Hahella chejuensis KCTC 2396: one gene and its partner. The protein of the gene in region 1 binds, or shares a complex with, the protein of each later gene. Links are inferred from orthologs where the notes say so. Each region holds a gene or a part of one and is shown on either strand. Other genes may lie near its edges.

Region 1 (3,159 bases):
ATGCGCTCACCGCTTAAAAGGTCCGTGTTGGAAAATATTTTAAGTATTTTCAAATTGATGGTTGACGATGGTGGGCGCCACGAGTATTATTCGCGCCAGCTTTCGCTGAGACGCCTGGTCTCACTAAGAGCGGGGTATAGCGCAGTCTGGTAGCGCGCCTGCTTTGGGAGCAGGATGTCGGGAGTTCGAATCTCTCTACCCCGACCACTTTACTCAGTGAGTGATCACGGTTTAAGGTGGTAATTCGCAAGGATTCGCGAATATAGAGCGCCCGTAGCTCAACCGGATAGAGCATCGGCCTTCTAAGCCGAGGGTTGCAGGTTCGAGTCCTGCCGGGCGCGCCATGCTTTAAAGTGGTGGCCTTAGGTAGCGAAGCATTTGTGGTGGACGTAGCTCAGTCGGTAGAGCTCAGGATTGTGATTCCTGCGGTCGAGGGTTCGATCCCCTTCGTCCACCCCATTCCTCTCAAGCTTTAGGGCTTGTTAAAAAGTTTTGATGTATTTTGCAGAAAAACTACCTCTTATAGTGCGAAAGTGGCGGAACTGGTAGACGCGCTGGATTTAGGTTCCAGTACCGAAAGGTGTGAGAGTTCGAGTCTCTCCTTTCGCACCATGTTAATTTTTTAATAATTGCGAAGCTCCTTGTTTGTATTCTCTACTTGCTAAAGCAGTCGGGGCTCCGTAATATTTGCCTCCACTTTTTTAAGTTGCGTATCAGAATCGAGGATTATCATGCAAGTTTCGCTAGAGTCGACCTCTTCTATCGAGCGTCGAATGACAATTGGTGTGCCGGCAACTCAAGTTAACTCGGAAGTAGAGAAGCGTTTGCAGAAAACTGCTCGTACTGTCCGCATGAATGGTTTCCGTCCCGGCAAAGTACCGATGAGCGTGGTCAAGAAGCGCTACGGAGAAGGCGTGCGCCAGGAAGTTATCGGCGAAATGATGCGCGACGCTTATGTTGAGGCGCTTCAGAAAGAAGACCTGAACCCCGCTGGCTATCCCAAGTTCGAACCTAAGAAAATTGAAGATGGCGAAGATCTGGAGTTTATCGCTACTTTCGAAATCTATCCTGAAGTGTCCATTGGCGACCTCTCCTCCATCAGCGTTGAAAAAGAAGACTTTGAAATCGTTGATGCCGATGTAGACAGCATGATCGAAAAACTGCGTCAGCAGTCTTCTGAATGGAAAGACAGCGAAGACGCAGCTGCTGAGGGCGACCGTCTGACTATCGACTTCAAAGGCATGATTGATGGCGAAGCGTTCGAAGGCGGTTCTGCGCAAAATGCACAGATCGTTATCGGCTCCCAGCGAATGATTCCTGGTTTTGAAGACGGTTTGGTGGGGTTGAAAGCTGGTGATGAAAAAACGCTGGATCTGACTTTCCCTGAAGACTATCACGCAGAAAACCTGAAAGGTAAGCTCGCTCAGTTTGAAGTGAAAGTAAGCAAGGTTGAACGTTCTGAGCTGCCCGAAATTAATGATGAATTTTTTGCACAGTACGGAGTGCAGGAAGGCGGAGAAGAGGCTTTCAAAGTCGAAATTCGCAAAAACATGGAGCGTGAAGCAAGATTTGCGATCGCAAACAAAGTTAAACAGCAAGTGGTTGACCAGTTGCTGGGCTTGAGCGAATTTGAAGTGCCGTCCGCTCTTGTTGACTCTGAAGTTAACAGAATGCGCGAAGATGCTGTTCAGCGCTTTGGCGGCGGTCAAATGAAAGCTTCGCAGTTACCTGCGGAACTGTTTAAGGATCAGGCGGTCAAACGCGTTAAGACTGGTTTGATTTTTGCGCAAGTAGTAAAAGATAACAATCTTGAAGCGACTGAAGAGCAGATCGAAGCGAAAATTCGTGAGCTGGCGTCCAGCTATCAGGAGCCTGAGCAAGTCGTTAGCTGGTATATGAGCAATCCTGAGCAGAAGGCTCAAATGCAGTCTGTAGTTCTGGAAGACGTAGTGGTGGACTTTGTGGCCGACAAAGCGAAGATCGAAACTAAGTCCGTATCATACGAAGACGCTGTCAAGCCAAGAACGGCTCCCGCTGAGCAAGCGGAAGACGGGGAGCAAAGCGCGGAATAAAAAACGCGGTCTTGCGCTAAAAAAGCCAGCAAATTAAGCTAGAATGACAAACAGCCGGTAACGTCCGGCTGTTTGTCTTTTATAGAAAGCAATGGAGTTCTGATAAAAATGGCTCGCGACGACAACGCAACAATGATGAATAAATTAGAAATAGCCAATGCTCTGGTGCCTATGGTGGTTGAGCAAACCGCGCGCGGCGAAAGATCCTACGATATCTACTCGAGGCTATTGAAGGAGCGGATCATTTTTTTGGTCGGCCAAGTTGAAGACCATATGGCTAACTTGGTGGTGGCGCAGTTGTTGTTCCTGGAGTCAGAGAACCCGGACAAAGATATTCATCTCTACATCAATTCTCCCGGCGGTTCCGTGACCGCGGGATTGTCAATATACGACACCATGCAATTTATTAAGCCTGACGTCTCTACGATGTGCATTGGACAAGCGGCGAGTATGGGCGCTTTACTCTTAAGCGGCGGTGCGGCTGGAAAGCGTTATTGTTTGCCGCACTCTCGCGTGATGATCCACCAGCCATTGCTGGGCGGTCTGCAGGGGCAAGCTTCCGATATTGAGATACATGCAAAGGAAATTTTGTTGTTGCGCGAGAAACTGAACAACATCCTCTCCAAGCATACAGGGCAAGATATTGAGACGATCGCTCGTGACACTGACCGGGATAAATTCATGGATGCGGAGATGGCTAAAAATTATGGCCTGATAGACTCCGTGCTTGATAAACGGGTGGTTGGTTAGCATACTTGGTGTATGGTAAATACGTAAGACTAACTAAACCCGTCTTACATGTATTGAATTAATTTAGGGGTAGTTTGATGGCTGATGAAAGAAGCGGAAAGGGCGAAGACAGCGGAAAATTGCTGTATTGCTCCTTTTGCGGGAAAAGCCAACATGAGGTTCGCAAGCTGATCGCCGGTCCGTCTGTATTTATTTGCGATGAGTGCGTAGATCTGTGCAACGACATTATCCGCGAAGAGATTCAGGAAGCGACCACCAGTGACAGCAGCGACAGGTTGCCCACACCTCACGAAATCAAGGAAACGTTGGATGACTATGTAATTGGTCAGACCCGAGC
Region 2 (3,184 bases), 4.1 Mb from region 1 along the record:
CGGCTCAAATTTGATCCAGACGTGACCATACTGACCACGACCACCGGACTGACGAACAAATTTACCTTCGATTTCGCAGGTATTGCGAATAGCCTCACGGTACGCCACTTGAGGCTTACCAATATTAGCCTCAACCTTGAACTCGCGACGCATACGGTCAACGATAATATCAAGGTGCAACTCGCCCATTCCTGAGATAATAGTTTGCCCAGTTTCCTCATCAGTCTTAACGCGGAAAGATGGATCTTCTTGAGCAAGCTTGCCCAAAGCGATACCCATCTTCTCTTGATCCGCCTTAGACTTAGGCTCTACCGCAACAGAAATTACTGGATCAGGGAACTCCATACGCTCCAGAGTAATAATGTTATTTGGATCACACAAAGTATCACCAGTTGTAACATCCTTAAGACCAATCATCGCCGCAATATCGCCAGCGCGAACTTCTTTGATCTCTTCACGGTTGTTAGAGTGCATTTGCACCATCCGACCGATCCGCTCTTTTTTACTCTTAACAGGGTTATAAACACCCGTGCCAGACTCCAGAACACCGGAGTAAACACGAATAAACGTGAGCGTCCCAACAAATGGATCCGTAGCAATCTTAAACGCCAAGGCAGAAAACGGCTCATTATCGTCAGACTTACGTACTGCGACAGTTTCTCCGTCATCCAGAATACCTTCGATTGCCTTAACTTCTGTCGGCGATGGCAGGTACTCAATGACAGCGTCAAGCACAGCCTGAACACCCTTGTTCTTAAATGCAGAACCGCCCAATACTGGAACAATCTCGTTAGCCAAGGTGCGAGCGCGAATGCCAGCTTTAATCTCTTCCTCAGTTAACTCGCCTTCTTCCAGATACTTGTTCATGTAGTCGTCATTAGCTTCAGCAGCAGCTTCAACTAATTGCTCACGAAGCTTGGCGCATTTCTCCTGAAGATCAGCAGGAATCTCCTGATACTCAAAAGTCATGCCTTGATCGGCTTCGTTCCAGATGATCGACTTCATCTTAACCAGATCAACCACCCCCTTAAACTCGTCTTCAGCACCAATAGTCATCTGAAGAGGCACAGGAGTAGCGCCCAAACGATCTTTCAACTGTTTAACGACGCGCTCAAAGTTGGCGCCCGCACGGTCCATCTTATTCACAAACACCATGCGAGGAACTTCGTACTTGTTAGCTTGACGCCATACGGTCTCTGTCTGAGGCTGAACACCGGAAGAACCACAAAGTACGACTACCGCACCGTCAAGTACACGCAGAGAGCGCTCTACCTCGATGGTAAAGTCAACGTGCCCAGGAGTATCAATGATATTGACACGGTGCTGATCAAACTGCTGCTGCATGCCAGCCCAAAAACAAGTCGTCGCAGCGGAAGTAATAGTAATTCCGCGCTCCTGCTCCTGCTCCATCCAGTCCATTGTTGCTGCGCCGTCGTGCACCTCACCAATCTTATGAGAAAGACCGGTATAAAACAAAACACGCTCCGTTGTCGTGGTTTTACCTGCGTCAACGTGAGCACAAATACCGATATTACGGTAGCGCTCTATGGGAGTTTTACGTGCCACGATTAATTACTCCAAAATTAAAAACGGTAATGGGAGAAAGCCTTATTAGCTTCCGCCATACGATGGACGTCTTCACGCTTCTTGACAGCAGCCCCACGGCCTTCAGCAGCTTCCAGCATCTCAGCCGCCAGACGTGCAGCCATAGACTTCTCACCACGCTTACGGGAGTACTCAACCAACCAGCGCATAGACAGCGCCATTTGACGAGATGGTCGAACTTCTACAGGCACCTGATATGTAGCGCCACCTACACGACGGGACTTAACTTCAACCAAAGGCTGAATGTTTTCCAGAGCAAGTTCAAATGTTTCAATTGGCTCTTTTTTGGCTTTGTTGGACACAATATCCAGAGCACCATAAACAATACGCTCCGCTACTGACTTCTTACCACTTTCCATTACGTGGTTAATGAACTTAGCCAGTTTCTTACTTCCGAACTTAGGATCCGGCAGGATTTCACGCTTCGCAGCGACTCTTCTTCTTGGCATGATAAGCCCTCAAAAATAAAAAAGGTCTTCAGGTAAATCTGACATGACTAAAAGCCAGCCAGCCTTACTCTTATCCAACAACTATTATCAAGACTTGCCACGCTTGGCGCCGTACTTAGAACGACCCTGTCTACGATCGTTTACGCCAGCAGTATCCAAGGTTCCACGCACGGTGTGGTATCGCACGCCTGGCAAGTCTTTTACCCGGCCGCCGCGGATCAACACAACACTATGCTCTTGCAGGTTATGACCTTCACCACCAATGTAAGAGGTTACTTCATAACCATTTGTTAAACGAACACGACACACTTTCCGCAAAGCTGAGTTCGGCTTTTTCGGGGTAGTCGTATATACACGGGTACATACGCCGCGACGCTGCGGACAACCTTGAAGCGCTGGAACATCGCTTTTCGCGACTTTACGGCTTCTAGGCTTGCGTACCAATTGGTTAATGGTTGCCATTCAAGCTTACTCCGTTAACAACAGATAGATATTTAGTGCCCAACTATAATAAGGGCGCCAAGTGTACTGACGCCCATTCAACGAGTCAAGGCGACTGAGGCTAAAAAACCACCAGCCGCCTTCGACATTGCAGATTATTTATTCAGTTCTGCGCTCAACGCCTGAACAACATCTGCTGCGCTAACGCCACCTTCCTTCTGCATGCGCTTGCGTCTTCTCTCCTGATGGTAAGCAGACCCAGTTCCAGCAGGAATAAGTCGACCTACAACTACGTTTTCTTTCAGACCACGTAGATGATCCTGCTTACCAGTTACGGCCGCTTCTGTCAGAACGCGAGTAGTCTCCTGGAACGATGCAGCAGAAATGAAGCTTTCTGTCGCCAAAGACGCTTTAGTTATACCTAGCAATACTCGTTCGTACCGCGCAGGCATCTTCGCCTCTTCTCCAGCCTTCTCGTTCTCTTCCAGAAGTTTCACCAGCTCAACCTGATCTCCTTTAATGAGAGTGGTATCCCCAGAACTCAACACATCAACCTTACGAATCATCTGGCGTACGATAACTTCAATATGCTTATCATTTATAACAACGCCTTGAAGACGGTATACATCCTGAATTTCGTTAATGATGTACTTAGCCAGCTCACCAACCCCCAGCAACCTCAGAATGTC

What was found.
Region 2: the proteins of tig (region 1) and rpsG are in contact, whole or in part, in a crystal structure (PDB 3GTY), measured with the Thermotoga maritima proteins. The link is inferred for Hahella chejuensis KCTC 2396 from one-to-one orthologs. Residues at the interface, in WP_004081061.1 of Thermotoga maritima: Glu122, Val124, Val129, Leu130, Tyr133, Glu188, Gly259, Ile262, Tyr263, Glu266, Ser270, Glu273, Gln274, Glu277, Arg308, Gln311, Ile312, Ser315, Tyr316, Glu325, Arg329, Arg336, Leu363, Phe366, Trp367, Arg373, Leu377, Arg381, Leu384, Glu387; in WP_004081843.1 of Thermotoga maritima: Lys34, Lys52, Lys55, Glu59, Arg62, Gln63, Glu66, Asn67, Lys69, Val71, Arg95, Ala109, Lys110, Lys111, Gly112, Arg113, Pro114, Glu117, Glu121, Ile124, Ala125, Tyr127, Asn128, Asn129, Thr130, Gly131, Lys135, Asp139, Arg142, Met143.

Annotation. Positions count from the first base shown.
Region 1 is NC_007645.1:2,208,378-2,211,536, forward strand. What follows is about bases 62-2,901. They hold tig (trigger factor), read left to right. Parts: upstream 62-731; coding sequence 732-2,072; downstream 2,073-2,901. Other genes in these bases: clpP (ATP-dependent Clp endopeptidase proteolytic subunit ClpP), read left to right, coding at 2,181-2,822; clpX (ATP-dependent Clp protease ATP-binding subunit ClpX), read left to right, coding at 2,900-2,901. Also shown: more of clpX, read left to right, coding at 2,902-3,159. UniProt on the Bacillus subtilis protein: Involved in protein export. Acts as a chaperone by maintaining the newly synthesized protein in an open conformation. Functions as a peptidyl-prolyl cis-trans isomerase.
Region 2 is NC_007645.1:6,347,429-6,350,612, forward strand. What follows is about bases 320-3,184. They hold rpsG (30S ribosomal protein S7), read right to left. Parts: upstream 2,055-3,184; coding sequence 1,584-2,054; downstream 320-1,583. Other genes in these bases: fusA (elongation factor G), read right to left, coding at 320-1,566; rpsL (30S ribosomal protein S12), read right to left, coding at 2,142-2,516; rpoC (DNA-directed RNA polymerase subunit beta'), read right to left, coding at 2,651-3,184. Outside these bases: more of fusA, read right to left, coding at 1-319.